DNA from 3 places in the Pseudoalteromonas sp. KAN5 genome. Region 1 is predicted to be linked to each of the others. Evidence: predicted binding sites of a transcription regulator. Region 1 holds the regulator's gene; each other region holds the start of a gene.
The links. Region 1 encodes sigma-54, which starts transcription at its own class of promoters, with help from an activator protein. Its sites were predicted from a motif close to GTTGGCACGNNNNTNGNNT; they were not measured.
Positions count from the first base shown of each region.

Region 1 (10,990 bases):
CATCAGAAATAGTATTCATTAACGGCCCATACACTAGCTGTTGTTTTTTCACACGGCTCAAACCATCAAAGCAATCACCAACTGCGATGACTTCATAATGGCTACCATTGGCTTTTACATGTACTTCAGCTAATTGTAGTTCGTCGCGTAATAGGGTTTCGACCTGGCTCGTTTGCATAACTCTCACTCAAATAGGTTTGTAACCTGTCCCAACTGCATCAATTTTTGCAATTGCTCAGGAATATTTTGCAATTCAAGGTGAATACCTTGCTGCTTTAATTCTGCGAAAGAGTGAATTAACCAAGCTAAGCCCGCCGTGTCAACCCTAGACACCTCAGAAAGGTCAAAATACCATGTTTTATGGTCACTTTGTGGTGTTTTATTCAGAAGTCGTTCAGCAGAAATTGAATTTCGAGTCAATTCACCACTGACTCGAAATTGCTGTTCATTGAGCTGAGTAACCGTCACTTTACTCATTACCGCCTTCGCCTCTAAATTGCACTGGTAACTTACTTTTCTGTTCAAGTAGATTACTTACATGGTCAATGCCTTGTTGGCGTAAAATACCTTGGAATTCACTTTGCTTTGCATCTAATAAGCTAATGCCCTCAGCAACCATGTCATAAGCACGCCATTCGCCATCGCGGTCTTCACGCACTTTAAAATCAATTTTAATTTCTGGCTTACCCGGCTCAACAATTTTTGTTTTTACTAATACTAAATCTTGTCCAGCAAACTCTTTGCTTGGGCCAAACTCTACTTTTTGGTTTGTGTATTGGGTAAACACACCAGCATACGTTGCGATTAAATACTCTTGAAACACATCAATAAAGCGTTTAATGTCTTCAACCGCTTGTTTTTGCTCTGCAGGATCTTTAATTGAACGAACTTTAGAAACATGGCTACCTAACACCCGAAGTGCAGCATATTTATAATCTATATACGGCATTAGCTCTTCTTTTACGATCACCCGTAAATGCTCTTTGTCTTTTTCAATTAAAGGCTGGTCACGCGTAATGCGCTGAAACGTATTATCTGAAACTTGGCGTACCATTTTGTAAGGGTCTTTTAAGTCAACCGGCTCACTTGCAATACTGATAGCGCTGAAAGTAAGCGCCACTATCATTAAAAATTGTTTAAACATAATTATTTACTCGCCGCCTTGATTGAATAAAAACTGCCCGATTAACTCTTCAAGCACCAATGCAGATTTAGTGTCCGTGATATAGTCGCCATCTTTTAAGGCTTTGCTTTCAACACCAAATAGCTCATCTAAACCTAAATCTTTATCATCACTGGTGACTGCTACACCGAAACAAGCTTGCTCAGCCGACTTCGGCGCAATAACAGGGTTAATACCTAGGTACTGCTCACCTAAAATACCTGAGGTCAAAATTGACACTGAGCTGGTGTCTGAAAAACGACATTGATATTGCGCATCAATCGTCATATCAACAACTGGCACAAATTCTTGCGGATGAATTGAAATCGACTCAACTCGACCAACTACAACCCCACCCACTTTGATTGGCGCACGCGCCTTTAACGAACCAATATTTTCAAATTTGGCTTTTAATAAATACGTTTCGCCATTACCGCTGATCCCTGCATTGGCCACTTTTAACGCCAACATTGCAAATGCAGCAATACCTAACGCAACAAAAAAACCAACTAAAATTTCCAATTTCCGTGAATTCATTTTTTATACCTTTATTAGCTGGTAAACATTACCGCTGTCAAAATAAAATCAAACCCTAAAACAGCCAAAGAAGAGTGTACTACCGTCTCTGTTGTTGCTTTACTGATCCCTTCAGAGGTCGGTATACAATCATAACCTTTATAAAGTGCTATCCATGTAACCACGATGGCAAATACAAAACTTTTGATCATGCCATTTAAAATATCTTGCTGGAATGACACCTGCGACTGCATGATTGACCAAAAACTGCCTGTATCAACGCCTAGCCAATCAACGCCAACTAAGTGAGCACCAATAATTGCAACAGCAGAAAATATTAATGCTAACAATGGCATACTGATAAAACCTGCCCAAAAGCGCGGTGCAATAATACGTTTAAGAGGATCAATCGCCATCATTTCAAGGCTAGATAACTGCTCAGTTGCTTTCATTAAACCTATTTCTGCAGTCAACGCACTCCCTGCTCGTCCAGCAAATAATAACGCGGTGACTACCGGCCCTAACTCTCGCAATAAACTCAATGCCACTAACGGCCCTAAGCTGTCTTCTGCCCCATAGCCAACCAGCACAGTGTAGCCCTGTAACGCTAACACCATACCAATAAATAAGCCCGATACCATGATAATCAATAATGACTGCGAACCAACCATATATAATTGACGAACCAGTAACGGGGTACCTTTTCTAAAGTTAGGTAAATGGCATAGCGCGCCAAACAACATTTGTGTCGAACGGCCAAGCGCCGCAAAACGACCTAATGCTTTATGGCCTAACATTTGCAAAAAATCTAACATTAGCGGCGCCCTCCCAGTAACTCTTGCTGGTAAGGTTGCGCAGGGAAATGAAATGGCACAGGGCCATCAGATAACCCTTTTAAGAACTGCTGTACAAGCGGTGACTCATGATGACGCATTTCATCTGGTGTACCGCTACCAATAACGCCTTGCTCTGCAATAATAATAACGTGATCAGCAATACTCATTACTTCGGTTACATCATGGGTGACAATTAGCGATGACAAACCAAGCACTTGGTTAAGTGACTTAATTAATTTAACCAACACCCCCATTGAAATCGGATCTTGGCCTGCAAACGGCTCATCATACATAATTAAATCAGGATCAAGTGCAATAGAACGCGCTAATGCAGCGCGACGCGCCATTCCGCCAGAGAGCTCAGAAGGCATTAAATCCTGAGCGCCACGTAGGCCAACGGCTTGTAGTTTCATGAGCACCACAAGACGGATCAAATCTTCACTGAGACGAGTGTGTTCACGCAGCGGAAAAGCGATATTGTCAAACACCGACATATCGGTAAATAATGCGCCGCTTTGGAATAACATACTCATTTTGGTACGTGCCGCATAAAGCTCTTTACGGGACATGGTAGGAATGTTGTTGCCTTCGAATAAAATAGTACCGCTATCTGGTTTTAATTGGCCACCAATTAAACGCAGCATGGTGGTTTTACCAATTCCGCTTGGTCCCATGATCGCCGTAATTTTCCCTTTAGGGACACTAAAGCTCATATTTTTATATATGCTGCGATTGCCTCGAGAAAAGCTTACATCCTTGATTTCTACTATTGGTTGCGACAAGCCGCTCTCCATTACTATTTTCACTAGTTCCCCTATTTTAAGCGTTTTTACAGCAAGATGGAAAAAACAAATCGTAAAATTTTGTAATATTCTATGTAATAACAGCCAAAACCTTACAGCAGCAGGCTTAACAGGCGCTTAAAAAAATTCTATTAAGCAAAATCAATACAACAAGTTGACCTGATTCTTTTATTTATACTTTCAGGTTCGCTTTTGTTACTATTTGCAGCCATCTCATTTTGAATAATTGGCGTAACATAATGGTGACTTCTTTTGTCATTTTAATTCTCGGGTTTGCAGCTCTTGTGTGGAGTGCAGATCGTTTTGTTTACGGTGCAGCAGCACTGGCAAAAAATTTCGGTGTCCCTACACTTATTGTTGGTTTAACCGTAGTTGCAATGGGCTCGTCAGCGCCTGAAATGATGGTCTCTGCCTCAGCGGCTCTGGCAGGTAAAACCGACACCGCAGTAGGTAATGCGGTAGGATCAAATATCACGAATATTTTGCTTGTTTTAGGTATTACCGCGCTGTTACGTCCACTTTCGGTGTCATCAATGACCCTAAAGCGTGAAATGCCGTTAGTATTATTAGTTTCGATTGCTGCTTGGTATGTGTTTTCCGATAACTACTTTTCATTTGCTGAGGGTGTTGCATTAATTATTGGCTTTGTTGTCTTTATTGCGGGTTTAATTGTTATTTCTATTCGCGCAAAAAACCAAGCTGATGACCCTTTTGTCAGCGAAGCCTGTGAGGACGTCCCAGATAACGTATCAACTAAATCAGCGTTATTTTGGCTCATTATTGGCATGATTGTGTTACCTATTAGCTCGCACTTCTTAGTTGGTTCAGCGGTTGATATTGCCAAATTCTTCGGCTTAAGTGATCTGGTTATCGGCTTAACCATTATTGCCGTTGGTACCAGCTTACCAGAGCTTGCTGCCTGTATTGCTGGAGTATTGAAAAAAGAAGATGATTTAGCACTGGGTAATATCGTCGGCTCTAATATCTTTAACATCTTAGCGGTATTGCCGCTGGCTGGTATTATCAACCCATCAATTATCGATCCATCCGCGGCAAACCGTGATGCATTAATTATGATTGGTGCCACCATAGCATTGATTGCTATGTCTTTGAGTTTTAGAGGCACAAGACGCATAAACCGCGTTGAAGGTGGCCTTTTATTGGTCGCGTTTTTAATCTATCAAGGTTATATTTTCAACCAAGTTGCTTAATGCTACTCAAAAAATGGACAACACATGACGCAGTTAAATTTTATTGAACAAGGTAAGCGGGTACTCGATATCGAGCGCCAAGCACTAACTGAGATAGCCCAATACCTAGACGAAAACTTTAATCAAGCTTGCCAGCTGATATATCAATGTCATGGCAGGATCATTGTTGTTGGCATGGGAAAATCAGGTCATATCGGTAATAAAATTGCAGCAACATTGGCAAGTACAGGTACACCTGCGTTTTTTGTTCATCCCGGTGAAGCAAGCCACGGCGATTTAGGAATGATAACCCGCGATGATGTCGTCATGCTGTTATCAAACTCTGGTGAAACCAGCGAAGTACTGAATATCATTCCAGTAATCAAACGAATTGGCGCAAAAATGATTGCCATTACTGGAAACCCTGCATCGTCAATGGCGAATTGGGCAGATGCCCATGTGTGTACAAAAGTAAGTCAAGAAGCCTGCCCATTAGGACTAGCCCCTACAGCAAGCACTACTGCAATGCTTGCAATGGGTGATGCTATGGCCGTTGCCTTGTTAGAGACCCGCGGCTTTACCGCCGACGACTTTGCATTATCGCACCCAGGTGGCAGCTTAGGTAAACGCCTACTGCTATGCTTAAAAGATATTATGCACACGGGGACTGCAACACCTATCATTAATGATAAACAATGTATTAAAGATGCATTAATTGAAATGTCAGCCAAAGGATTAGGGATGACCGCCATTGTTGATGATAGCAACCAACTTGCAGGATTATTTACTGATGGTGACTTACGCCGCATTTTAGAGCAGCGGGTTGATATTCATAGCACCTTAATCAGCGAAGTAATGACCCGCTCTTGTACTACAGCAAGCGCTGATATGTTGGCAGCAGAGGCACTCAATATTATGGAAAATAAGCGTATCAACGGCTTAATTGTGATTGACGATAATCAACACCCTATTGGTGCACTCAACATGCAAGACTTGCTCAAAGCAGGAGTTTTATAATGCAGTTTGCTGATTTATACCAGCCGCTTAGTGATGATGCCCGTAGTCGCGCGCAAAAAGTTAAACTGCTTATTTGCGACATCGATGGTGTATTTTCAGATGGCCGTATTTACTTAGGTAATCATGGTGAAGAACTCAAAGCCTTTAATACTAAAGATGGCTTTGGCATTAAAGCCTTAATCAACAGTGGCTTTGAAGTGGCAGTGATCACTGGCCGTCATTCACAGATAGTTCAGCAACGAATGACTAGCCTGACTGTAGCGCATATTTATCAAGGTCAAGAAAACAAGTTGCAAGCTTATCAACAGCTCAAAAATAAATTGCAGTTAACAGATGAGCAAATAGCCTATATAGGTGACGATGGACCAGATATGCCGGTTATGGAATTAGTCGGTTTTGCTGTAGCAGTGAATGATGCACACCCGCTCATAAAACGCATCTCGCATTATACAACCATGCTACCAGGTGGTTTTGGTGCAGTGCGTGAGCTCACTGATTTATTGATGCTTGAAAATGGTAAGTCACTAACAAGCGAAGGGACTAGCTCATGAATAGTGCGCGTTTAATATTATGCGTATTGTTCGTCGCTTGCATGGTGTGGTTGTGGTTTCCCTATTTTAATCAGCCAACAAATGCACCACAAAACCAAGAAGATATAATAGCAAAACCCGATTACACTGCCGTAGCATTAAAACAAACAGCATTTGATGAACAAGGTAAAATTAGCCACAAAGTAACCGCTGCAAAAATGGAGCTCTATCAACAGTTAGGCTTCACTTACTTTGAGCAACCTATTTTTACTTTATATAATCAACAACAAACGTGGCAAATTAATGCAAACGAAGCCACTTTATATGAAAACCATCAATTAATTTTAGAAGGCAATGTGGTGGCTAAAAACCTGACCAACAATGCCATGATTGAGCACATCAATGCAGATAACATTCAGGTTGATATTGAACTACAAACCATGAGCTCTGAACAACCTGTAGAATTGATTGGGCCAAATTTAAAGATCACTGGGCGCGGCCTCAATGCCGACTTAAAAGCCGAAGTGGTAGAACTAATTAACCATACGCGAACCATATATTATGACCAATAAATTTGCTCACTTGCTTGTTATACCAAGCTTATTCATGGCCTTTGCAAGCTTTGCTGAGACTAATTTACCACCTGCGGACCAAGTATCGATCAGTGCAGACAAACAACTTGCCCAGTTAAAAGATAACATCGGTATTTTTGAAAACAACGTTGAAATTATTCATGGTAACCGCCGTATTAAAGCTGATCGCCTTGAAGTACACAAACGTGAAGACTTAGGCGACAATAAACAACTGCTTGTAGCCACAGGAAGTCCAGCTTATTTTGAAGAAAAACAAGCTGATGGCACAATTATGAGCGCCAGCGCTAAAGAGGTTCGTTACGACGTTGCCAAGCGCTACTTAACCTTAATTGGCGATGCGCAGGTTACTCAAGCAGGGCAAAAAATTAATGCTAAAAGCATTACCTACGACATGGACCAACAGCTTATCAGCGCCGAAAAAGGCGAAAGCTCAAATGATCGCGTGCACACTATTTTAGTACCGGTAAGTAACAAAAAAGACAAATCTAAAGGCCAGCCATGAGTACATTAAAAGCTGAATTTTTAGCTAAAAGCTACAAAGGTCGCCAAGTTGTCAAAAGTGTAGGCTTAGAAGTTACCGCCGGCAGCATTGTTGGCTTACTGGGCCCAAATGGTGCGGGTAAAACCACAACCTTTTATATGATTGTAGGCTTAGTGCCTAGCGACAAAGGCAAGATCAGTATAGATGACAACGACATCACCTTACTGCCAATGCATAGTCGCGCTCGCTTGGGGATTGGTTACTTACCGCAAGAGTCATCAATTTTTCGTAAATTGACTGTTTATCAAAATTTGATGGCTATTTTAGAGACCCGAAAAGACCTTAAAAAACAAGCAAGAGAAGAAGCTCTTGACAGCTTACTTGATGAATTTAGCATTCAACATATTCGCGACAGCCAAGGTATGGCCCTATCTGGCGGTGAACGTCGTCGTGTTGAAATTGCCCGTGCATTAGCCGCAGACCCAAAATTTATCTTGTTAGATGAGCCTTTTGCTGGTGTTGATCCAATTTCAGTGTTAGATATAAAGAAGATTATTGAACACCTTAAAAACCGTGGTATTGGCGTGCTTATCACCGACCATAATGTACGAGAAACTCTTGATGTTTGTGAAAAAGCCTACATAGTTTCTCATGGGGAGTTAATTGCATCAGGCACACCTGAGCATGTACTCGCCGACCAAACAGTTCGCGATGTTTACCTAGGTGAGCAATTTAGGCTATAAAGCCACACTTGGCTAAGCATCTGCTAAACTTAACAATGACAACAATAAAAGGATTGTTAGAGATACATGAGGCAATCACTCCAGCTGCGCATGGGCCAGCAACTTACAATGACACCGCAACTGCAACAAGCTATCCGCTTATTGCAGCTCAGCACATTGGATCTGCAGCAAGAAATTCAAGAAGCGTTAGATAGCAATCCGTTACTAGAGCTAGAAGAGCATGAGTATTCAGACGACACGGCGGGCAAGAATGAGCAAAAGCAAGATAACGACGACTTAACCGTTAGCGCCTCAGCAGATGACAAGCCCAGCGAATACGAACAAGAAAGCAGCGAAGCACTCACCAAAGAAACACTCAGTGATGAAATGGCGATGGATGTCACATGGGATGAGTACATGAGCGCTGCACCAAATAGCTCAGCAGGCCCAATGCCAGAGGACGAATCTATATATCAAGGCGCCTCAACAGAAACCTTGCATGAATATTTAATGTGGCAGCTACAGCTAACTCCATTTAGCCCTACAGATGAAGCAATAGCCATTGCAATTGTTGAGGCCATTGATGACTCAGGTATTTTAACGCTTAGCTGTGAAGACATTGTAGAGAGCTTAAATCAAGGCAACAACGAAGAAGAAATCGAACTTGACGAAGTACAAGCGGTTTTAAAACGTATCCAATTATTTGACCCTGTAGGCATCGCGGCTCGCAGTCTACAAGAGTGTTTATGTATTCAGCTAAATCAATTTGATCCGGCAACCCCTTGGATTAATGAGACAAAAATGATTTTAACTGATCATATCGATTTATTAGCTAGTCGCGACTATCGCACTTTGATGAAAAAGACTAAGCTTAAGGAAGATGAACTAAAAGAAGTGATGACTCTGATCCACAGCCTAAATCCAAAGCCTGCGGATACCATAGTACGAGAAGAGTCAGAATACGTTATTCCTGACGTATCAGTGAAAAAAATTAAAGGCCGCTGGGTGGTTGAACTTAATCCAGACAGCATGCCAAAAATCAGAGTGAACAGCCAATATGCAGCTATGTCGCGCTCAGTAAAGTCGAGCACTGATAGTCAGTTTATTCGTTCGCATCTGCAAGAAGCTAAATGGTTTATAAAAAGCCTAGAAAGTCGCAATGACACATTGCTCAAAGTAACCAATTGCATCGTAAAACAGCAGCAAGGTTTCTTTGAACATGGCCCTGAAGCCATGCGACCTATGGTACTCAATGACGTTGCTGAAATGGTAGAGATGCATGAGTCAACAATTTCTCGTGTAACTACCCAAAAATACATGCATACCCCGCGTGGTATTTTTGAGTTAAAGTATTTTTTCTCAAGCCATGTTAGCACTGAAAATGGCGGCGAATGCTCATCGACAGCTATTCGCGCACTAATCAAAAAACTGATTAGCGCAGAAAACTCAGCGAAACCATTGAGTGATAGTAAAATTGCAGATATATTGGCAGAGCAAGGTATCAAAGTAGCTAGACGGACTATTGCAAAATACCGCGAGTCACTGGCTATTCCACCGTCAAATCAAAGAAAGAGTTTGATTTAAGGCGTAAAATCAAAAAAGGAAAATGCTTATGCAACTAAATTTAACTGGTCGTCACGTAGAAATTACTGATTCATTAAGAGACTATGTAAACAATAAGTTTGCGAAGCTTGAGAGGCATTTTGATCACATCAACAATGTCCATGTTATTCTTGACGTAGAAAAGCTAAGCCAAAAAGCAGAAGCCACCATCCATGTCAGTGGTGCTGAGTTATTTGCTTCAACTGAACATCAAGACATGTATGCAGCCATTGACGGACTAATCGACAAGCTCGACCGTCAAGTAATCAAACACAAAGAGAAGCACGCTCGACACTAACACTATGAAATTAAGCTCACTTATTTGCCAGGACTGCAGTAAAACTGCGGTCCTTTTTAATAGCAAAAAACGGATCATTGAATTTATCAGCCAATTGGCTCATGAACAACTTCCTCAGCTATCACAACAAGAAATCCTCGATGCATTACTCGCTAGAGAAAAACTAGGTAGTACTGGTATTGGTCGTGGCATTGCCATTCCTCATGGTCGAATGAGTGGTATTGAAAATCCACTAGCAATCATTTTAGTGAGCGAAACGCCTATTAATTTTGACGCAATTGATAATCGCCCTGTGGATCTGTTTGTCGCTCTCATCGTACCAGAGGGTGATAGTCAACTTCATTTAAAGACGTTAGCCACAATTGCTGATAAACTTAACGACAAAGATTTTTGTAAACAACTACGTAGCGCGAAAACAGATCAAGATTTATATCACGTTATTGTTGAGCAATCGTAAGTCATACCTCTTGCGTTAGTGATCTATTATGGCGGTACAAAGTAGTTCAATAACAAGGAAAAATTATGACAGGTAGTTATTCTGTACACATAATTTTTAATAACGTTAATGAGTTATTTAACCAGCTAGAGTGATCATGTTTTTAATAAAATTGCTATTAAGTGAAGGAGAGTTTACATGGAGTTAATCATCATCAGTGGGCGCTCTGGCTCAGGTAAATCGGTTGCCCTGCGTGTAGTTGAAGATCTTGGTTATTATTGTGTCGATAATATCCCTGTAAACTTACTGCCTTCATTAGTTCGTAGTGTCTCTGATAATTACGACAAAATTGCTGTTAGTATTGATGTTCGTAACTTACCCAAAGAACAAGAAGAATTTAACGACATTCTTGAGTACTTACCCGGCTTTGCCAATCCAACATTATTTTATTTAGATTGTGATGATCAAACACTGATCAAACGTTTTTCTGAAACGCGCCGTTTGCATCCACTTTCTTTAGATTCATTGCCGCTTGATTTAGCCATCAAACAAGAAAAAGTATTACTTGATGTGTTAACAACACGTGCTGACTTTATGTTAGATACCACTGATCTAAGTGTCCATCAACTTGCCGAGACGATTCGCGAAAAGATTTTAGGTAAAAAAGATAAAAAGCTAATTATCACCTTTGAATCGTTTGGCTTTAAACATGGTATTCCAAAAGAAGCGGATTATGTATTTGACGCGCGCTTTTTACCTAACCCGCATTGGGAGCCTGAGCTAAAGCCACTGACAGGTCTTGAT
Region 1 is NZ_AP025589.1:3,709,268-3,720,257, reverse strand. Features, by position in the region: gene KAN5_RS16550 (BolA family protein) at 1-178, opposite strand, end outside; gene KAN5_RS16545 (STAS domain-containing protein) at 184-477, opposite strand; gene KAN5_RS16540 (ABC transporter substrate-binding protein) at 470-1,144, opposite strand; gene mlaD (outer membrane lipid asymmetry maintenance protein MlaD) at 1,151-1,699, opposite strand; gene mlaE (lipid asymmetry maintenance ABC transporter permease subunit MlaE) at 1,714-2,493, opposite strand; gene mlaF (phospholipid ABC transporter ATP-binding protein MlaF) at 2,493-3,308, opposite strand; gene KAN5_RS16520 (calcium/sodium antiporter) at 3,557-4,528, shown strand; gene KAN5_RS16515 (KpsF/GutQ family sugar-phosphate isomerase) at 4,553-5,524, shown strand; gene kdsC (3-deoxy-manno-octulosonate-8-phosphatase KdsC) at 5,524-6,075, shown strand; gene lptC (LPS export ABC transporter periplasmic protein LptC) at 6,072-6,626, shown strand; gene lptA (lipopolysaccharide transport periplasmic protein LptA) at 6,616-7,149, shown strand; gene lptB (LPS export ABC transporter ATP-binding protein) at 7,146-7,871, shown strand; gene KAN5_RS16490 (RNA polymerase factor sigma-54) at 7,938-9,434, shown strand; gene hpf (ribosome hibernation promoting factor) at 9,463-9,750, shown strand; gene ptsN (PTS IIA-like nitrogen regulatory protein PtsN) at 9,755-10,207, shown strand; gene rapZ (RNase adapter RapZ) at 10,385-10,990, shown strand, end outside.

Region 2 (10,990 bases), 1.6 Mb from region 1:
GGAGAGTTCCGGTTCATTCGCTACCAAGGCACGAACTGCTTTTAATAAGTCTTCATCGCCATGAAGGTCTGGTAACTGTAGTGTACCATCACTTGAGAAGCCAACCGAAGCAGAATCAAAATCTTTATTGAGCATATCGAGTGTATTATCACCGATATCTACCCCAGAGCTAAGCGCATCATCATCATACTCTTCAAGGGTATCATCAGGGTAAATTAGGCGTTTCAGCATAGGTTTAACCACAGCCATAATCAACACGATAATCACCAGTGCACCCAGTACTAAACGCACCACTTTCATAAACCAGTTTTGTTCCCACAATGGCACTTCGATTGCTAAATCCATCGGTTCACGTACAAACGGTACGGTTACAACTTCAAGCGCATCACCACGCTGCAAGTCAAAGCCAACGCCACCTTGTAATAAACGACGGATATTTGACAAAGCTTCAACAGAGCGCGGAACCATAGTGGTTTCACCATTTTCACCCACACTTGCTATGTAATCAACTGCCACCGATACACTAATACGACGGATCACACCACTTTGCTGGCGCTTATGTGAAATAGTGGTATCCAGTTCATAATTACGGGTTGCTTCTTTATGGCTGCGACTAGGCGATGTACTCGACCCTGCACCACCTTGGCCGGCTACTTCGGGAATATTTGAGTCCATTGGAGGCTGGTTCGTCAAAGCACCAGGAATACCAACGGCTAAGCCACCGATATTATTCTCTTCGAAGGTTGTTTCACTGCGTACTGCTGGCAAATCTGGGTTGAAGCGTTTCTGTGTTTCTTCAATTGCACTAAAGTCCATACTCAAATCAACTTGTGCAGTGTAATTCCCCAAGCCAAGCACAGGGATGAGGATACTGTCTATTTTATCTAAATATTCTTGTTCGCGCTTACGCTCAACTTCGTATTCTTTACGAGAACGTGCTGCTAATGAACTTTGTGAACCTGAGTTAAGTAATCGACCGTTCTGATCGGTTACAGTGACGCGTGCAGGCTCTAAACCTTGTACTGCTGAGCCGATGATATCAACAATTGCATCAACTTCTTCACCATCAAGTGTGCGGCCACGTTTTAATGTTAACACAACGGTAGCTGAGGGCTGTTTCTCACGACGTGCAAATACATTTTCTTTTGGAATTGCTAATAATACTTTGGCACGAGTCACATTTTGCAGCTCTTCGATGGTTCGCGCTAGTTGTTGCTCACGACCATGTTTTAAACGCTCACGCTCTAGCCTTTGGCTAACACCAAAGCCCATGTCTTGCATAATAATATCTGTGCCTGAGCTGGGAGCTTGCTCGATGCCTTCGCGGGTCATCAGTAACTTAATATTTTGATATTCATTTTCAGCAACTGACACAACATTGCCATCAAGCTGATACTCTATTTTTTGCGCATCTAAAAAGTCGAGCGTTTGAATAAGCTCTTCTGTTGGCATTTTCCCAAGTGGGCGCATATCTGGCTGACGAGCCCAAATAATCACAAAGATTGCAATGGCTAAACAGATAGCTAAAGCAACAATTAAGGTCACTTGACGCAATACATCAACGCCGTTTAAAGCACTTAAATAGCCTGACTTTTGTTCTTGTTGATCGTCATTATCACTTTGGTCGATGCCACCACCTGCTAAAGCAAGATCGGTTGATTGATTAGATTGCGCCACAATAATTCTCCACTACCTAGTTAAACAGGCATGTTCATAATTTCTTTATAGGCTTCTACAAGTTTGTTACGAACTTGCACTGTCGCTTCAAAAGCCACTGACGATTTTTGCGATGCAATCATCGCATCAGCTAATGACACATTACGATCACCCATTTCTACCGCTGTTACTTTTTGCTTCGCATCTGCCTGAATGTCATTAACAGTATTAAGTGCATTGCTGAGCAAATCACCAAATTGCGCACTTGAAGTCGGCTGGGCTTGAACTGGTAACTTATTGATGTGATTACTACGACCAGCTTCAAGGGCCATAGATTGCATTTCTTGAAATAATGCGCTGTTTTGAACTTTCATAATTGTCTCTGACGATGCAGTTTACTAATAACTTAATAAAGCACAAAGCATGCCAAAAATAAAACATTAAATATCAATGGTTTACTTATTTTTATATTGTCAGAGTTTTGACGAGCTTACGCTCAGCTTTGGCTGAGCGTAATTAAAACAGATGTGTGGTTTTATAAAGGGTAATACTTAAGCAGGTAAAGCAATACCTAAGTCACGCATTTGCGCTAATTTATAACGTAAAGTACGCGGGCTGATCCCTAATGTTTCAGCAACATCTTTACGTTTACCTTGGCAACGGTTGAGAGTTTCTAGAATAATGCGGTGCTCTTTATCCTTTAGTTCATCTTTATAACTACCTGATTCACTGGCTGGTAACTCAGCTAATGGCTTATTTTGCTCTGTACTTGTTTTAAGAGCCGGTGCTTGGCCATCGTAATAAGCGTCATTTGTTACACTGTCAATGGCAGTAGTCGTGCTTACAAAATGGGTTGATGAAGCTTGCGTTAGAGGAGATTCGGCTAAATTCTCGATAAAGATTGCATCCTCATCAATCATGTCCCCATGACGTAGAATCAATGCCCGCTGAATCACATTATCAAGCTCACGTACATTCCCCGGCCAAGCATGCGCTAATAATTTTTGCTCAGCCTGCTTAGTCAATTGCGCAATCGGCTCTTTACTTTTATTAAGGTGGCGCTCGATTAAATGCTTTGCCAATATGACAATATCACCCGGACGCTGGCAAAGCGGTCGCCACATTAACGGAAACACATTTAAACGATAATACAGATCTTCTCTAAACTGATTACTCGCGACCGCTTCTTTTAACTCACGGTTGCTTGTTGCTAAAATTCTCACATCTAACTTTATGGTTTTACGCCCACCCAATCGCTCGACTTCACGCTCTTGTAAAACACGCAATAACTTAGCTTGTAGACCTAAATCCATTTCAGTGATTTCGTCTAATAATATAGTACCGCCTTGTGCTTGCTCAAACTTCCCTGGACAAGCTTGAATTGCACCAGTAAAAGCGCCTTTCTCATAGCCAAACAAAGTAGCCTCAAGCATATTTTCAGGGATAGCTGCGCAGTTTATTGCAACAAAGGGCTGTTCTGATCGCTCAGATTTATCATGGATGAATCGTGCAAGCACTTCTTTACCGGAACCGCTGGGCCCCAGTACCATGACACTGGCATCAGATCTAGCAACACGACTGGCAAGCTCTAGTAACTTAATACTGCTGGGATCAGCAACTATCGGACCATCAGTTTCTTTTTCTGGCTCTGGTAGATAACGACTAACCATATTAAGCAATACTTCTGGCGCAAATGGTTTAGCCATGTAATCAATCGCACCCAAGCGCATTGCCTCAACGGCGTCATCAATCGTGGCATAGGCAGTCATCATGAGCACTGGTAAATCAGGGTGATTCAAGTTAATACTGCGCAATAAATCAAGGCCACTCATTGCTCCCATTTGCACATCACTGACAACCAATGAAAATGCTTCTTTCTTTAGTAATATCATAGCTTGCTCTGCGCTATCGGCAGCGACACAATCTATACCTGACATTTCTAACGTATCAATTAGGGCTTCGCGCAGCCCTGCATCATCTTCGACAACTAAAATCGTGTTATTCATGGTGCCTCCACTGATTTAGGCTCTGTACAAATAGGCAATAGTAAGCTGAAGCTTGCTCCCCCTTGGGCGTTGTTAGTTACTTCAACACGTCCTTGGTGTGCATTAGCCACTGAATTGACCACTGCAAGCCCTAAACCTGTACCTTGGCTTCGTGTGGTAAAGAATGGTTCGAATAACTTATCCGATTGGCTTAAATCAACACCTGGACCATTATCACTTACCGTGATGCGCACTAACTCAACATTATCATCACGCTGTGCACTTAACTGCACATGAGCTTGTGAGCCAATCACTTGAATGCTGTTGTGAATAAGGTTTTGAATCGCACTGGCAAGGGCCGTTTTATTACCCATAATTTCGATGTCTGGTTCCGGTAAACAAACGTCAAGTTGACTATTATTCAGTGCAACCATGGCATCCGCACCGGTTTTTACTTCAGTTAATAACTGTTGCATCGACACACGTTCTACCACTTGTTGATCGCCACTTTTAGCAAACAACAGCATATCGTTAACTTGGGTTTCAAGATCTTTTAAGCGAGACATCAATTTCGTATGAAAATTGCCTCTGGAACTCTCTGGTAAACGTTTAGAACCCAAATTGGCTGCATATAACATAGCGGCAGAAAGCGGTGTGCGTACTTGATGCGCTAGCGATGCTACCATCTTTCCAAGCGCGCTCAAGCGCTGCATATGCGCAACTCGCTTTTGTAAACGGCGTGTTTCAGTCAAGTCAGTCATTAAAATGAGCTGACCTGGCTCTGGCGCCAATGCTGTGATTTCTAGCTTGATGAGACGGCCATCTTTAAGTGAAACCTCATGACCATCATCTTGTTGGGGACGAAACGAGCGTTGGATCACATTAAACCACTTTTCCCCCTCCAGTGGCTCACCTAGCATATCTATTGCTATTTGGTTGGCTTTAGCGATCATACCGCGCGCATCGAGCACAACCACCCCGGCAGGCATGGTATCGACTAAATGACTTAACCAACTCGCTTGCTGGCGTAATTCACTTAGCTCACCAATATACTCTTCTTGCAGTAAGCATGGGTTATATTGAGTAGCTGTGATAAATTGTGGTTTTAAGACATTAGCTAAAGCCATAATGCATTCTCGTTTACAGGATCTAACTAGCTAAATGCACAAATTGTACCAATATTTATATCAATTAATTTCAAATGGTTAGCGTTAAAATAGCGCGACAGAAAAATGACGAACAACACTTTTAGAATAAGGATAAGCTATGAGTTCAACAAAACTGTGCCGTTGCCCTTGGCTCGATACCAGCAAAGATGATTATGTTGCCTACCACGATGATGAATGGGGAGTACCTGTTTATGATGACCAAACATTATTCGAGTTCATTACCCTTGAATCAGCACAAGCAGGGTTAAGTTGGTATACCATTTTAAAAAAGCGAGACGGTTATCGCCGAGCTTTTTTTAATTTTGATGTAGAAAAAGTAGCGCAAATGAATGAGCAGGATGTTGAACGATTAATGCTGGATGAAAGCATAATACGAAATCGCTTAAAAATTGCTGCCACTATTAATAACGCAAAGCGTTTTATAGAAGTTCAGCAAGAATTTGGCAGCTTTAGTCACTATCAATGGCAATTTGTTGGCGGTAAGCCATTAGTGAATGAGTTAGATAAACTCAGTGACTACCCTGCAATTACCGAGGCATCCACCGCGTTTGCCAAAGACTTAAAAAAACGAGGCTTTAAATTTTTAGGCCCCACCACAGTTTACGCTCATATGCAGGCCTGTGGCATGGTTAACGATCACAGTAATGATTGTTTTAGGAAACAAGAAATTATTGAGAAATATTAGGCATTAGGTGAAAGGTGAAATATTTTAACCTACCGCGAATTAATCTCGCGATAGGTTATATTTTTTCATTTTTTCAACTAGGGTTGTGCGGCGCACACCGAGTATTTCGGCGGCACGGGCAACCACATAATCATAGCGTTCTAAGGCCTGAGTAATTAGGCTTATTTCAAGTTCTGCTAAGTATTCTTTTAATTCAATGCCTTCATCAGGTAATAACCCTGAGTCAGGCGCGCCTATCTCAACTTCGGGCTCATCATCATAATCACTAAATCCCGAGCTAAAAATATCATTAAATGCATCACGCTCCATCAACTCCTCTGGATATTCAGGCTCATAAGCATCCACTTCAATATAGCGGTATTTAGCGGGTAGATCAGGAATATCCACGACTTTATCTGGCAACATGATCACCATGCGCTCAACCAGATTAGCTAACTCACGAATATTACCCGGCCACGTATGCTCTTTAAGACTATCAATAGCGCGCTCTGTGAATTTAGCTGTTGAACCACTTTGCTCGCTTATGCGACGCATTAACTCTTTTAATAAAAGTGGAATGTCATCTACACGCTGTGCAAGAGACGGATTTTCAATTGGAAACACATTAAGGCGATAATACAAATCCTCGCGGAAACTGCCCTGCTCTATCATCTGTTCAAGATCGCGGTGCGTCGCTGCAATCACCCGCACATCAGCCTGAATTGCTTTGGTACCGCCAACCCGCTCATAGCTGCGCTCTTGCAATACACGCAACAACTTCACTTGCATTTGCAGTGGCATGTCACCAATTTCATCTAAAAACAGCGTGCCACCTTGGGCTAGTTCAAAACGCCCTTTACGGGCAGAAATAGCGCCCGTAAACGCACCTTTTTCATGGCCAAACAATTCACTTTCTAACAGCTCGGCAGGAATAGCACCGCAGTTAACAGGCACAAACGGCCCAGCGTTTCGTTTAGAAAGTAAATGCACATTGCGGGCAACCACTTCTTTACCTGTGCCTGATTCACCTAAAATTAAGACGTTCGCATCGGTTTTCGCCACTTGCTCAATCAAAAAGCGTACATCTTTAACCGCTTCTGTTTCACCAACAAGGCCGTCAAAGGTTTTATGCGGTTTATGATGCTTATGTTCATTTGGCAGCATACGTTGGTATTGTTGGCAATCATGTAGCAGCTGAGTGGTTACATCATGATTAAATGGCTCACAGATCAAGCCAACAACATTAGCGATACTTAACAGCGGTTTCAGTGTTTCGCCAATTAACAAAAATGGGATCGTGGGATGACGTTTGATCACGTTTTCATGATCTAATTGTTGCAATGCGCCAAGGATGACAATGCATGATTGCTTTTGGTACTTATTACATTCTTGCTCAATACTGGCGTCATCCACAAGCTGAACGGCTTCACCAATAAAAGTCAACGCAGCATGTAAACCAATCGCACGGTTATTATTATTATCTAAAATCAAGATCATTATTTAGCGAACCACAGTTACCACCAGCCATTAATGAGTTAAATTGTAAGCGAGTTTGACAGGGATGCAAGCACAAAGCGGCAGTTTTTTGACATAGATGCCAAAAAACAGACGCATTGCTAATTATAAGTAATACTTAAGAATTAACAAACTAACGATTAAAAATAGTAGCCGCTAAGAACTGCCTATTTTCTGTTTTTACTAATTTCACAGTGTTTGCTATAACTAATCACAATAGATACTTTAGTTTTATATAGGTTTGCCGATAACATACAATCAACCATTGCATTTGGCATTATTATTGCTTTGTTTAACATAGTGATTTTTTAAGCAATATTTAACTAAATTTAGGATTTACTCATGGCCCATATATCTGTCAAAAAATACAGTCAAGTTAGTGTTAGCAACATAAACGAAATGACTCCTTATGAACAAATCAACCTGATATTTAGTAATATTTTAGGTCGTTTAGCTGCAACGAAAGGATTTATCGAGCGCAAAGAGATTGAAAAGAAAGGCGAAAATATTTCTAGCTGTATCCTTTTATTTGGTGCCTTGCAGGATGCTTTAAACTTTGAAGTAGAACAAGATCCTAGCATTTCTAATAACTTACTGTCGCTTTATGATTATTGCCAGCGTAAACTTGTTGAAGCTAATGTCAATAATGATATTGATGCCATCAACGAAGTAATTAATATCGTAAAAGAAGTAAAGGAAGGTTGGGATGCAATCCCGCTAGAAGAGCGTATTAAAAGCCAAGCACAAGAATAAGCACTAATGGATTATGAGCGACAACTCCTTGATATACTCACTTTACTTAACAATAAAGTGAGTGAAGGTGATGCTGAAAAAGCAAATACATTACACGCACAACTTAATGAGTATTTAATTCAATGGTGTGAAAGTGACTCACCACCGAGTCAAACTCAGCTTAAGAGTGTTCAAAAACATATTGCTGATATTACAAAATCAGCAGAAAGCGCTCGTAATGAGGTTCAAAAAAGCTTACTTGAACAGCGCAAATCCAAACAAGCAATTTCTAAATACAAATCAACAAAGCCATAAAAATTACATTTTTCGCAAGATAAATTCCTGCCTACGCTATATAGATCTTCGTAGCTACAATGTTACATCGTAATTTTCACTCAAAGGCTAAAATGAAAAAAGAAGAGTTTCCCCTTCTTTTTTCATATTTAAAGCTAATAGCTATATTACTTAGACTGTCTTACTACTCCAGGCATATTCTCTAGTTGCGCTTGAACATAACTGCTCGTTGAGTTTAATTGGGCTACAAGTAAATCCATACTGTTATACTGCGCATATAAACGTGACTCTAATGACTCCATTTTACGAGCAAAATCAATTCTTTCATCATCAATACTATTCAATTGATTTTGTTTACTATCGATACGATTTTGTACTACTCCATCGCTATCAGTATAAAAACTCATTAGTTCATCAAATGATTGTGCAAAACCGTCATCATCATTTTCACCTAAAAAGAATTCCTGCACTAAATCTACATTGCTTTCAATTTTCTCATCTAAGCGTTCAGAATCTAAGGTTAATTTACCATAACGATCAGCTTCTACACCGAGTTGCGACAACGATAATGCACTGCCATCACTTAAGCCGACTTCGTTGGTCAATTGCTGGCGAAGTTTTGACATAACACCGCGTAGCATAGAGTCACCAGCCATAACCCCGGCTCCACTTTCACCCGACTTACCAAGATTATTACTTAACGTTAATAATTCGTTATAGCTCTCGATAAAACTATTTAAGCCTGCTTTAATATTGCTATTATTTTCTTTGACTGTCAGGTTACTTTGATCATCATCGTCGCTATGAATTTTTTTCGCAGTGATATCAACACCATCAATCACATTAGTGAATTCATTGGTATTGCTTGTTACTGTTAAGGTGCCATCAATAGTTATTTGTGCGTTTTGCGCTGCATTAACTTCAGTTACATTCGTAATATGATTGGCAGGGTCTGCATCAGACACGTCATAAGCTAATCGAGAAAGACCACCTCCGTCAGTATTATTACCATCGCTATCTTGTACGGTTATTGTAATCGCGTTATCTTCACCGGTTTCTTTACTGGTCAACACTAAGTGCTGCCCGGCATCACTGGTTACTATCGTTGCTACAACAGAATCATTGGAGTCTGAACCTGTAAATGGGCCGTTATTAATTTGGTCTCTTAAATCTTCCAATGTATTAGTTGGAGATAACACTGTAGAAAAACTATTTTCGCCAGAGCCAATGGTAATAACCCCGCCGCCTATGGCTTCATCTGCAGCGAATGCCGCAGAGGATAATTTATGTGCCTGTGCTAAGGCATCCACTTTTACATTATAACTACCTGGCTGTGCGTCTTTATTAGATGTAAGCGATATAAAATCGTCATTACCTGACACTGACCGCTTTTGATAATTATCAACTTCGCCCAGCGCTTCCATCGAAGTTTGCAGTTTTTCAAGCGCTGATTTTAACGCCCCTGCCGCAGATATATCTGTAGTCAGTGTTGCTTCTTTTGTATTTAAACGTGACGTAAACGGTGCTTTTTCTGCATTTACCAAAGCATCGACAATATCTGATACTGCTAAACCAGAACCTAAACCATTAAATGAAATAGCCATATTACACCTTCTTAATTACACATCTAACTCAAAAATAGACACTTAAACAGTTTGATCAATTAACATACCTGCCGTTTCAGACAGTTTTGCAACTAAACTCAGTACTTCTTCTGACGGATACTGCTTAATTAACTCACCATTTGTTTTATCAATCACTTTGATGACATCTCGGCCTGACTCTTCATCTACTTGAAACTGTAAACTGCGATTCATTTCGCCCATAAAATCCTGCAATTGTTGCGCCACTTTCTCCAGTTGCTCATGGTTAAGCTGTTTATTAGTCATTTGCTCTTGCAAATTATTATCCGCCGATTTGGGACGCTCAGTTAAGCTGTTATTCGTTTTGTTAGGCTCATCAATGGCTGTTGCTGTAAGTTGCGGGCTTAGGGCAATTTTGTCTTCAGCTTTTTGTGGTGCCATCGCAAAATCAGAACTTTGGGTTATTGTACTCATAACGCATCCTTAATTTTTACCTTCTAGCTAATACAACAAAAGGAGATTAGCCTAAGCCAACCTCCTTTTCATTATTTAACTAATGCTGACTTAATCATTAGTCTAGCTAATCATTAACCTAAGCGCTATTAGCCAATTAAGCTAAGTGCTGCTTGTGGTAACTGATTCGCTTGCGACAAGATTGACGTACCCGCTTGTTGCAAGATTTGGTTTTTCGTCATTTGCGCTGTTTCGCTAGCAAAATCAGTATCTTGTATACGACTACGTGATGCAGATACGTTTTCAGAGATATTTGCAAGATTACTGATTGTATGACCAAAACGGTTTTGCACCGCACCTAAATCCGCGCGTTGCGCATCTATATCAGCCAGCGCAGCATCTATAACTGCTAACGCATCTTGAGAGCCTACAGCTGTCTTTAAATCAATTTTTGCTACATCATCTAATGTTGAATTACCTACAGTTGCAATCTCACCCGATCCCCCCACAGTAAACTTATCTGTTGAAGTAAGGTTTACCTGTGAGTCAACAACAACACCAGTAGCATCACCGACAGAACCATTTAAGCTTGCCGTGCTTGCAGCATCACCAACTAGCAACACACCTGCAACATCTGTTTCTTCGATTAAAATACTACCAGCATCAGCGTCATAAGTTGCATTTATACCTGCCTTACCAAGGTCTGAAGCTAAATCTGACAGACTACCATTATATCCTGACAAATCAAACTCTTTATCACCAACACTTAATGTGCCAGTATCCGCAGAAGTTAAACCCGTAATTGTTGCATTAACAGAAGTCTGAGCTTTTATACCAACTGCTGCCGTATTAATAGCATCAGCAGCTTCCTGAGCGTTCATTGCACTCAAATCAACTGTGGTATTACCATTCGGTCCAGATAAAACCACTGCATTTGAA
Region 2 is NZ_AP025589.1:2,114,215-2,125,204, forward strand. Features, by position in the region: gene fliF (flagellar basal-body MS-ring/collar protein FliF) at 1-1,677, opposite strand, end outside; gene fliE (flagellar hook-basal body complex protein FliE) at 1,698-2,030, opposite strand; gene KAN5_RS09550 (sigma-54 dependent transcriptional regulator) at 2,208-3,662, opposite strand; gene KAN5_RS09555 (ATP-binding protein) at 3,659-4,768, opposite strand; gene KAN5_RS09560 (DNA-3-methyladenine glycosylase I) at 4,908-5,495, shown strand; gene KAN5_RS09565 (sigma-54 dependent transcriptional regulator) at 5,535-6,971, opposite strand; gene fliS (flagellar export chaperone FliS) at 7,332-7,742, shown strand; gene KAN5_RS09575 (hypothetical protein) at 7,749-8,036, shown strand; gene fliD (flagellar filament capping protein FliD) at 8,183-9,619, opposite strand; gene KAN5_RS09585 (flagellar protein FlaG) at 9,662-10,072, opposite strand; gene KAN5_RS09590 (flagellin) at 10,201-10,990, opposite strand, start outside.
Region 2: the regulator sigma-54 is predicted to act here: its motif matches at 7,260-7,278, upstream of fliS (flagellar export chaperone FliS).

Region 3 (10,990 bases), 560 kb from region 1:
TACTTTTGAAAGTTGACTAACAATAATCGTGATTGCCACCCCGTTTAACAGACCCATTAGAATAGGTTTAGATAAAAAGTCAGCCAGTACACCTAATTTAAATTTGCTGGCAATTAAACACCAAAAGCCCGTCATAGCGGTCATAGTGACAACTAATTGCCAATGTTTGACCGTATCACCTGCGGCAAGTGGGGTGACTACTGCTGCAATAACTGCGCAGGTTGCGGCATCTGGCCCAACAATGAGCTGTTTTGAGCTACCAAACAGGGCGTATAAGATCATGGGTAAGATACATGAATACAGACCAACGGCGGCATTTACACCAGTAAGTTGTGCGTAGGCGATTGCAACGGGCAAAGCAACAGCAGCAACAGACAGTGCAGCTCTGAAATCATCAGTAAACCACTTTCGTTCATAATGAAATAAAGTGTTTAAACCCGGCATAAAATCATACAAACGCGACAGCACAACAGTTTCCTAGTTAATCGTAATTACACGTGGATAGTAAATTTAATATTAGTGTATGTATACTCAAATTCCTCCCAAGATGCTGAATTCATATCTTGGGGGAATTTGTTATTTTTTGAAACGCGCGGTAGAGAAGGACGAGTCGTTATTGAGCTGCTAATTGCAGGTGGATGCTGCTCACTAATTCGCTAGGTAAACACAGCTGATCAGCAAGTGCATCAAGATATTGTTGTGATATGGGCTGTTGTAAGTCAATTGCACTGGCACTTGCAGTGTATACTTCGATCCCCGTTTGTGCATTTGGCACAGCTTGCACAAGCTCCGAGAGTGTCATTGGCTTACGTAGTTCATCAAACAGCATGGCTTTTTCTTGCATTGAAAGTGTCATACTCTCTACTTGAGCAAATATTTTTTGTCGCTCTGTCTCGTCGATATGGCCATCAGCATAAGCGGCGGCGATCATGGCACGCATTAAGATTAATTGACCCGAACCGCTTTCATCTTCCACGACTTGCGAAAAACACTGCTCTGGCATGGTCGCAGGTGTAAAATCAAAACGGTTCGTGTGCTTTGGTGTTGGCTGTTGGGTTGCTTTATGTTGCTCTGAATATTGTTTATAGGCTTTCCAAGCAAGGCCTCCTACGGCAGCTAATGCACCGTATTTAATTGCTTTTTTACCGGTCTTCTTACTGCTTTTACCGCCCACTAGGCTTGTTAAGCCACCGCCAGCAACACCGCCTAAAAAGCCACTCAATGCACCTGATTTACTGAGGTTACCTACTAGTTTTTGTAAGTCTTTCATGGTCTTCTCCTAAATTAGTATCGATTTTAGGGTATATGCAATTTGCCTAATTTAACACCATTTAATTGTTACAAAGCAATACCGACTTTAGCTGGCTTCGCGCGCAGTCTTGGTTAATTGAACGAGCGCTTTGCGTACCGCCATTGGGCTGTCGCACGGCTCATCAAATGCAATGTAATAGTTACGGTTTAGGCTTTGTAGGTAAAAGCCTTGCGGTAATAAACCACTCATAACTGGTGATGCGTCATCAAGGTTACAGTGCTGTTTCAAAATCAGGCTCATGGCATCTTGGTGATCAGCATTCATGTGCTCAATCATGCTTTGCTCTTGTGACTCGTCCCATTGCTTACTTGGCTGTTGCCACTCGGTTTGTTCTAGCCAAAATATTTTGCCAAAACCACCAATGTAGCGCACCCGTATTGCATCTAATTGCCACAGATTAAAGTCATGAGCATTGCGATAACTTTGTGCTTCAGGAAATAAGGTGACGTACTTATTAATTAGGACCTCGGCGTGTGCTTGGCTTACTAAGCTGCCATCACCGACAATGGTTACTCGGCCATGTTCATTTTGATCGCCTCGTTCTGCAGCATCAAACACCGTTAGGCTCATACGTTTGTCATGCTGTAGGTTTTTAGTATGCTGCGCTATGTCACTAATAAAAAAGTAAATACGCCCTTGTTCATCACACATATAAGGGGTTACTGAGCCAAACGGGTAACCTCTTAAATTATGCGAGAGGGTAGACATAACACCACTACTTTTTTGAAACACTAACTTTTTGGCCTCATAAAGTGCTTGCTGTCTCATACGTACTCCAGTTGTTTAATTACTTTTTTATTGCCGCTATTTTGCGTTTAAAGTCACTGTTTTGCAAATGATTCTTGTTTACGTGGCGGGGTTTGCATTATAGTAGCCGTATCCTTATTAAATTGCTGGGTATGTTGTTACTCATAGGCTTTAATCTAAACTTTATCTAACAAAAGTAGCATGCCTTTAATAAGTCGTTTTTATTAAGTAGTTTGTATTGGATAGTTTTTCTTAGATAGTAAAGGAGTTATCTTGAAAATTTTTATGTGTTGTTGGTTTATTGGCTTAATGCTTTTTAACTCATTGGGCTTTGCGGCTGAAGCTGTGAATGTGGTAACACAGCAGGTTAAACAGCAGCAGTTGGTGCCAAAAATAACCCTTACGGGATCGTTAAAAGCACAGCGTCATGCTCAACTTTCAGTGCTTGCTGATGGAGTAATTACTGAAATATATGCAGAAGCAGGGCAATACCTAAAACAGGGTGAGCCTCTACTGGCGTTAGATTCCGCGTTAATAAAAGCGCAATTACAAGCCAATGATGCTGATGTCGCGCGTGCGCAAGTGGCCGTTGATGACGCCAAGCGGCGTTTTGCTGAGGCACAGTCACTATCTAAGCAAAAACTGTTTGCGCAAACTGAGTTGGCAGATAGGCAAGCCGCTGTTAAAGGCGCGCAAGCAAGTTTACTCGAAGCACAAGCAAATCAAACTTATCAACAACAGCTTTTAAAACGCCACCAATTGGTTGCCCCCTTTAATGGGATCGTGGCTAAACGTATGGTGGATTTAGGTGAGTGGGTTACCCGCGGGCAAAGTGCCTTTGAATTAGTCAGTAATGAATCGCTTTGGCTTGATCTATATATGCCACAAGAGCATTTCTCAGCGATAGATATTGAAACTGCCGTTGACGTATATTTAGCTTCACGTCCAGATCAGACGTTTAGTGCAAAAGTTATAGCGAAAGTGCCGGTCGTGAATACAACACACCGCAGCTTTTTACTGCGCTTAGCTATTACTAATTCAGCAGGCTTACAAGTTGGGTTGTCGGCAACAGCAGAAATCGCATTAAAACCTAGTGCTAAAGCGAGCGTAGTGATTGAGCGAGATGCGTTGTTACGTCACCCTGATGGCGGGTTTAGCGTTTTTACAGTATTTGAAGATGTTGCCACAAGGCAAAGTGTTAAAGTGGGCTCACGTATGAATGGCCACGTTGAGATAACACAAGGCTTGAATGCTGGTCAGTGGGTGGTTACGCAAGGTAATGAACTGCTCCAAGATGGTCAAGCGGTTAAATCAGTAACGCAAACGGGGGCTAAATAATGCTCCAAGGTGCGGTGAAAAACGCAACGCTGGTGGCTGTTGCAGTGCTTATTTCGTGTATTTTAGGGCTTGTAGCTGCGTTTAAAATTCCGGTGCAGATGATCCCTGATTTAGATGTACGCACAATAACAGTGGTAACGCAGTGGCCAGGTGCGACCCCACAAGATGTGGAAAAAGAAATCCTCATAGAGCAAGAGCGGTATTTACGCTCATTACCAAATTTAAAGCGGATGTCGAGTTATGCCAATACCGGTGAAGCTGAAGTAGAACTTGAATTTCCGTTTGGTGTTGATGTTAATGAAGCATTGATCAATGTAAGTAATGCATTAGCTCAAGTGCCTAACTATCCTGAGAATGTTGATCAACCTGTACTCTACAGTAGCTCGTTTTCATCGAACGCGTTTATGTTTTTCTCATTAAAGCCGCTAGCAGGGAATCCGCTGAATATTGATATCGATATGCTACGGGACTTTGCGCAAGACAATGTTCGCCCAGAAATGGAGCGTGTAGCAGGTGTATCGCAAGTTAATGTACGTGGCGGAGCGTTATATCAAATACAGATATTAATTGATCAGCAAAAGCTTGCCAGTAGAAACATTAGTTTAGTTGCCGTAAGAGATGCCATTCGCAGCCGAAACCAAGATGCATCAGCCGGTGACATTGACAGCGGCAAGCGCCGATACTTATTACGTATGGTAGGACGCTTTCAATCAGCGCAAGCGCTTGAAGAGTTAGTGATTGCACAAGATCAAGACCGTACAGTACGGCTCAAAGATGTAGCGAAAGTACAGTTAGATCACTATGAATTGCGCGATGTGTCATATAACGATGGCGAGCGAAATTTAATGCTGTCGGTGCGCCGCGAAAGTGGCTCAAACGTGATGGCCATTAAAGATGAAATGACTGCGGTGGTAGAGCGCATTAACCGTGATTTATTGGCACAAAATGGCCTGCAATTAACCTTGCTCAGTGATGATGTACGTTATGTAAAAGGGTCAGTTAAAAATGTTTGGACCAACTTAGGAATTGGTGCATTACTGGCAACTTTAGTGATGTTTTGGTTTTTGAAAAGCCCACGTTCGACTTTAATAGGTGTAATGGGCGTACCAATTTGTACTATTGCTGCATTTTTGGGGCTCTTATTATTTGACCGCACTATTAATGTTATTTCATTAGCTGGGGTAGCTTTTGCTATTGGTATGACAGTGGATAATACCATTGTAGTCCTTGAGAATATTGAACAAGCTAAGCAACGTGGACTGTCAAAGCTCGACGCTGCAATTGCAGGGGTGCAAGAAGTATGGCCTGCTGTATTAGCGTCAACGATGACAACCGTGTTGGTGTTTGCGCCTATTTTGTTTATTGTGCAAGAAGCGGGGCAACTGTACTCTGATGTTGCTATTGCAATTTCAGGGGCAATTATCGCCTCTATGTTAGTGGCTTTGTTAGTGGTGCCGGCCGCATCAGCGCGATTTGCGTGTACTACAAAAGCGGATACCGCTATGACCTCTACGATGCGGTTACCACGGTTTATTCCATCCTTCTTAGCCTCAAAAATGCAGCGGATTATATGCGTTGTTGTGGCTGTGATAGGCTTGGTAGGTGGTGCTTGGTTATTTATGCCAGAAGCTGAATACTTGCCTGAAGGGGAAGAGCCGAAGGCATTTTCAATGATGATTGCCCCACCAGGCTATAACTTGAGCCACATGCAAAAAATTGGCGATGAATTACTAACTTACTTTAATCAGCATTTAAATGCGCCGAGTGCTGACTTTGAGCAAGGTAATACTGAATTACCTTCGTTGAAATATTATTCATTATCGGTTGGTGTTGGCAATATTTGGTTTTTAAGTGAACCTAATAATCCTGAACATATTGATGCGATGATGGCGGCAATCACCGCCAAATTTAAAAGTTATCCCGGCATGCGGGCGTTTTCATCGCGAGGCTCAATTATTTCAAGCAATGATGGCGGCACGCGTGCAGTTGCCTTAGATATTAGCGGCACCGAACAAGTGGATTTATACCGCGCTGCCGATGCCGTTTACCGACTGGCCAGTGAGGTGTTTGATAATCCACAAGTGGATTCAGAGCCTTCTTCATTAACTCTCGATCAGCCTTTAATTGAAATTCAGCCACGCTGGCAGCGCCTTGCTGAGGTGGGCATGACCGCTGATGAGCTAGGTTATACCGTTGCGGCGTTAAGTGATGGCGCTTATGTGGATGAGCTTATTTTAGATGATGATAAGGTCGACGTGTTTATATTTTCTGAAGCGGGTAATAACCAAAGTCTAGAGGGGCTTGAGCAAGCACCGGTAGTAACCTCGCAGGGGTTACTGCCGTTAAATGCGCTGGCTAACCTAAACGAAAAGGCCGACAGTGACAGTTTACGCCGAGTTGATGGTCGTCGTACTGTAACCGTTTATATTATTCCGCCGCGTGATGTGGCACTTGAGCGTGCGCAGCAACTAGTGCGTGAGCAGCTATTGCCGCAGCTTCAGCAACAAGGTGACTTGCTCCCAGGAGTGAACATCAGTATTGGCGGTGCGGCAGATCAATTAGAAAAAACACGCGATGCCCTCAGTGGTAATTTTATTGTCGCTCTAGCGTTATGTTACTTATTGTTAGTCGCTATTTTTAAACATTGGGGCCAGCCATTATTTATTATGGCAACCGTGCCATTAGGAATGGCTGGTGGATTATTAGGGCTTAATCTAATCAATGGATTTGGCGCTGTATTTGGTGGCTTCCATCAACCGTTTGACATGATCACTATGCTTGGCTTTTTGATCTTATTAGGCACTGTGGTTAATAACCCAATTCTGATTGTTGATCAAAGTCGTCGTAATTTAGCGGCAGGTATTGAGGCTTACCCGGCGGTTATTAGCGCACTTGAAACGCGTTTAAAACCCATTGTTATGTCAACCATGACAACCTTGTGCGGTTTAGCACCCTTAGTATTTATTCCTGGTGAAGGTTCTGAGTTGTATCGTGGGGTGGGGATTATCGTGCTGTGTGGTATTGCCGTATCTACAGTCGTGAGCTTAACTGTGCTGCCAGCGATGTTATTAATGGTGTATAAAAAACAGTAGCAAAATAAACCTAGCTCGGACTGACCGAGCTAGGTTCGTTATTAACTTTTATAATTAGCTTTGTAATTCACCGGTTGATGATTCAATGTGAGCACGCACAAACCACTGGAATTGCTCAAGCTCAGCAAGTTGCGCGATGATCATATCTTCTGACACAGGATCAAGCTCAGATAGTTTCTCAAGGGCCTTACGGTGGTCGCCATTTACTCCGTTGTATACTTTATCAAGAGCAACAAGGTGATCCTTCACTAATCCTTTACCAATTGAGTAATCTTCCCAAGAGCGGCGATCAACAATTGATTTAGGTGTCCCTACTGGCACGCCACCTAATGTGGCAATACGTTCTGCGATAGTATCTGTCATCTCTTGAACAGCAGCTACTTGCGGGTCGAGCATTTCGTGTACACCAATAAAGTTAGGACCCACTACATTCCAGTGAATGTGTTTTAAGGTAAGCTGCAAATCAATTAATGCAACCATACGGTTGTCGAGTTGTGCAATTGCTTGCTCTGCAGCTTCACTATTCATCCCAGGGGCGGTAAATTCAGCGACTTTACTATTACTCATAATTCCTCCTAAATTAAAAACTAAGCGCTTAGCTTTAGTAAATTCTAAGCGGGCATACTTTAAACGAAGCAATGGTTATGCCTAATTGACAATTTCTTTAAGTGTTTGTTATTTTGGGTTTATTTATTTGAAATTGTGTTTTTAAGGTCGGACTTGTTGATTTGGTTTATGAAAAATCTGCACAACTATGTAAATTGTGCAGGTTGATAATATGGTTACTGCAAGTCAGTTAAAAAGCGAACAATCTTCTTGATGGCTTGCTTACCTTCATAAGTGTGCATACTAATAATTTGAAAGTTATGAAATAAATGAGCTGCTTTATCTACTGTCACGGACACTTTGTGATCATCAAGGAAACTTACAAACATATCAATTTGTTGTGCCATTATTTCGCATCCTGCGTATTGAATAAAAATGGGAGGCAATGGATGTTGTATAATATTTTGAATTTGTTTGGTAAGTTCAATTTGTTTGGGCTTTGGATAATATGCATCTAGCCACGCTTTTAAGTTATGGTGAGTTAAACAATCATAAGCTTCATTGTCTTGTATCAACGGAGTTTGATTACTTGGGTCAACCCAAGGCGACAATAAAGTGAAGCTAAGGATGCGTTGTTGCTCGGGAGTAGTCAGCTGTTGGTAGGTTGCAAGTAGTAAAGCAGCGCCTGCTGAGTCACCTATAAAATGAAACTGGCATTGCGGATAAAGTGCAAACAAACCTTTAGTCATAGCGACACAATCATGATGAGCTTTTGGGTAAACATGTTCAGGGGCTAAACTATAATCTAATAATGCTGTTGGTATACTACAATATTGAGTTAATTCGTTGCTAAACCTATTGTAAAAATGCCCACCATTTAATATAAAACCACCACCATGAAAGTAAATAATCATCCGGTTAGGTCGCTCTTTATTAGGTGGCTTAATTAATTTTACAATATGACCGGCTACATTTATTTGTATTACTGGCTCTAAGCTTTTTTTCATAAATAGATGACTAAAGAAAAGTTCCTGCTCTCGTAGCCAATTGATTGGTTTTTTTTCAGCCATCGTGGTTATTAGTTTGGCTGCACGAAATGTGATCTCTATGTACCAACTTCTGTGCGCAAACGTATAGGGCTTTTTTAAAATGACAAACACAAACTTGCCACAGAAATAAACAAAATCAACTAGTTTCACTGGATTATTCAGCTATACAAAGTTGATTTCTGCCATTTTCTTTTGCGTGGTATAACACCTTGTCGGCCCTCGCAATGACTTCTCGTGCGGTTTCGTTTGGCTGCAAAAAGGCTAAACCAAAACTGGCCGTAATGGGGTAGTTTATTTCGTCAATATTTAAAATGTCGTCGTTTAATTGCTTGATAAGGTCATTAATTTTGCTTTTTGCTTGTGCCTGAGTACAGTCGAGCAAAATTATTACAAACTCTTCACCGCCAAAACGGTACACTGCATCGGTAGGACGAATAGACTCTGCGATAAATTGTGAAAACTTTACCAATACTATGTCGCCAACATCATGACCATAAGTATCATTCACTCGCTTAAAGTAATCGATATCGGAAACTACGACAGCCACTTGTTTAAGATTACTTTGTGAGCGGGCAGCACTTTTTTGGTAGCTTTCAAAGCGGTCATCAAATGATCGCCTATTTGGAATATTGGTGAGGGAATCACTAAAAGCATAGGATTTCATTTTTTCTGCAATTTCTCTTAATTGAATTTTTTTTAAATAAAGGTTTCGTCTTAATTTATGTTCTTGATTTGAAATGACTATCCCAACAAGATTAGCTGCGGTATAGGCAACGATCACCATTCCTGTGGTATGAGAGTCGATTATTTTTACATTCAAAATAATTGTTGAGCCGACGAAGGCGTAGCATATACCGATAACGCACGAGACTTTAAATGAAAACAAGGTTGAAAAATAAATTACAATTAAAATGGTCACATCGAAAAATAAATGAAGAACATAATAGTCTTTATAGATCAAAACCATTAATTGCAAATTAACTAAAAAAATAACAACAAAGGTAAAGAGTAATACTTGAAATTGTTTGACAGATTTAAATAGGGGCACTAGAAACGTTGCAACTAGGCTAAACATCAATAAGCCAACTCGCCAAGTAAGTGCTGGTTGTGGCCAATATTCAGGTTTAATTATGAGTTCGTCTGATAGTAAAATTAACGCCAAAACAACAGCAATCACAATAGTTAGAAATTGTGATATTTTTTTGTCTTGTGGCAGCTTTCTGATTAGATAAGCTTGCTCGAGTTGAGGCGACTTAAACTCACAGCGCCATCGTGAAATTTCTTGTGGGTTTAGATCATCAACATCAGTATTCATAATAAATTCTTAGTTAATTGATTGTTTTAAAAGCTTAATTTTTAGTATAGTACAGCTATTCTAATGGCGTTAAATAATTTGTAGTTAAAAATTAAATTAGCCTCCTGTACTTTGTGATGACGAAATGGCTAAAAAACTTACGAGTGCTTTAAAATAGAGAGCTTAATTACGCGACTGAATATGACATTTCTGTGAAGATGCTTTGTACCGGCAGTCTTGTAAGAGATATTGCTTTATGATGTTTGCTATTGAATTTTGTCAGTTATTTTTCATTTTATGGAGTACATCATGGTTTCTCGTCGGCAGTTTTTATTTAGTGCGGGAACGCTTGCGTTTGTAGGACTCTCTCGCAGTGCATTTGGTAAAGTGCCAGTCACAGACTTAGGCAGTGATCTTGCTGCTTATGGACCTTTAATTGCAGATAGTAACAAACTTTTAGATTTACCTGCAGGCTTTAGTTATAAAGTGATTTCTCAGCTCGGTGAGAAAATGGTTGACGGTCAATTTGTGCCTGATAAAGCCGATGGCATGGGGTGCTTTGAGCTTGATGATGACAGGGTTGCCTTGGTTCGAAATCATGAACTAAAACCCACTGATTTAGCTAAAGCAGATGCTGGCGCGCAAACGCATAAAACACCGCAGGCTTATGATACTAATAAACAAGGTGTCGCTTTGCCAGGCGGCACCAGCCATATTATTTATAACCTTAAAACAGGTCAAAAAGAGCAAGAGTACTTATCTCTCATTGGTACTATCCGTAACTGCTCTGGCGGTATAACGCCGTGGGGAACTTGGCTTACCTGCGAAGAAACTACGTTAACTAAAGCCGATGGTTTTGCTCAAGATCACGGTTATATTTTTGAAGTTCCTGCAAATGCTAAAGGCTTAGTGGATCCTGAGCCGTTAAAAGCGATGGGGCGCTTTAACCATGAAGCTGCCGCAATCGACCCGAAAACAGGTATTGTTTACCTTACTGAAGACAAAGGCGACAGCTTATTTTATCGCTTCATTCCAAATGAGTACGGAAAATTACACAAAGGCGGCAGGTTGCAAGCTATGGTTATTAAAACCACACCACAATTTGATACCCGAAATTGGGCTGGTGCTAATATGGCATTGCATCAAAATATGGATGTTGAGTGGATTGATTTAGATAACCCCGAAAGTCCAAAAGATGACTTACGCTTACGTGGCTATGCCAATGGCGCTGCATTATTTGCCCGCGGCGAGGGCATTCATTGGGGCAATAATGAACTGTATTTTTGTTGTACCAATGGCGGTAAAAAGCAACTTGGCCAAGTTATGAAGTATGTACCATCGCAGTTTGAAGGCACGAGTCAAGAGCAAGCCGCTCCAGGGCAAATTCAACTTTTTGTTGAAAGCACAGATGGTTCGCTTTATAACTTTGGTGATAACCTAACCGTTGCACCAAACGGGCATTTAATTGTTTGTGAAGATCAATACACTGATGTGGTTGATAACCATTTACGTGGTGTAACACCCAAAGGTGAAGTGTATAACTTTGCGAAGTTACAAGCGCAAACTGAATTAGCGGGAGCATGTTTTTCACCGGATGGTAAAACCCTGTTTG
Region 3 is NZ_AP025589.1:371,861-382,850, forward strand. Features, by position in the region: gene KAN5_RS01635 (SulP family inorganic anion transporter) at 1-468, opposite strand, end outside; gene KAN5_RS01640 (tellurite resistance TerB family protein) at 614-1,270, opposite strand; gene KAN5_RS01645 (DUF2470 domain-containing protein) at 1,358-2,080, opposite strand; gene KAN5_RS01650 (efflux RND transporter periplasmic adaptor subunit) at 2,333-3,397, shown strand; gene KAN5_RS01655 (efflux RND transporter permease subunit) at 3,397-6,489, shown strand; gene dps (DNA starvation/stationary phase protection protein Dps) at 6,544-7,056, opposite strand; gene KAN5_RS01665 (alpha/beta hydrolase) at 7,272-8,195, opposite strand; gene KAN5_RS01670 (GGDEF domain-containing protein) at 8,239-9,399, opposite strand; gene KAN5_RS01675 (alkaline phosphatase PhoX) at 9,688-10,990, shown strand, end outside.
Region 3: the regulator sigma-54 is predicted to act here: its motif matches at 7,123-7,141, upstream of dps (DNA starvation/stationary phase protection protein Dps).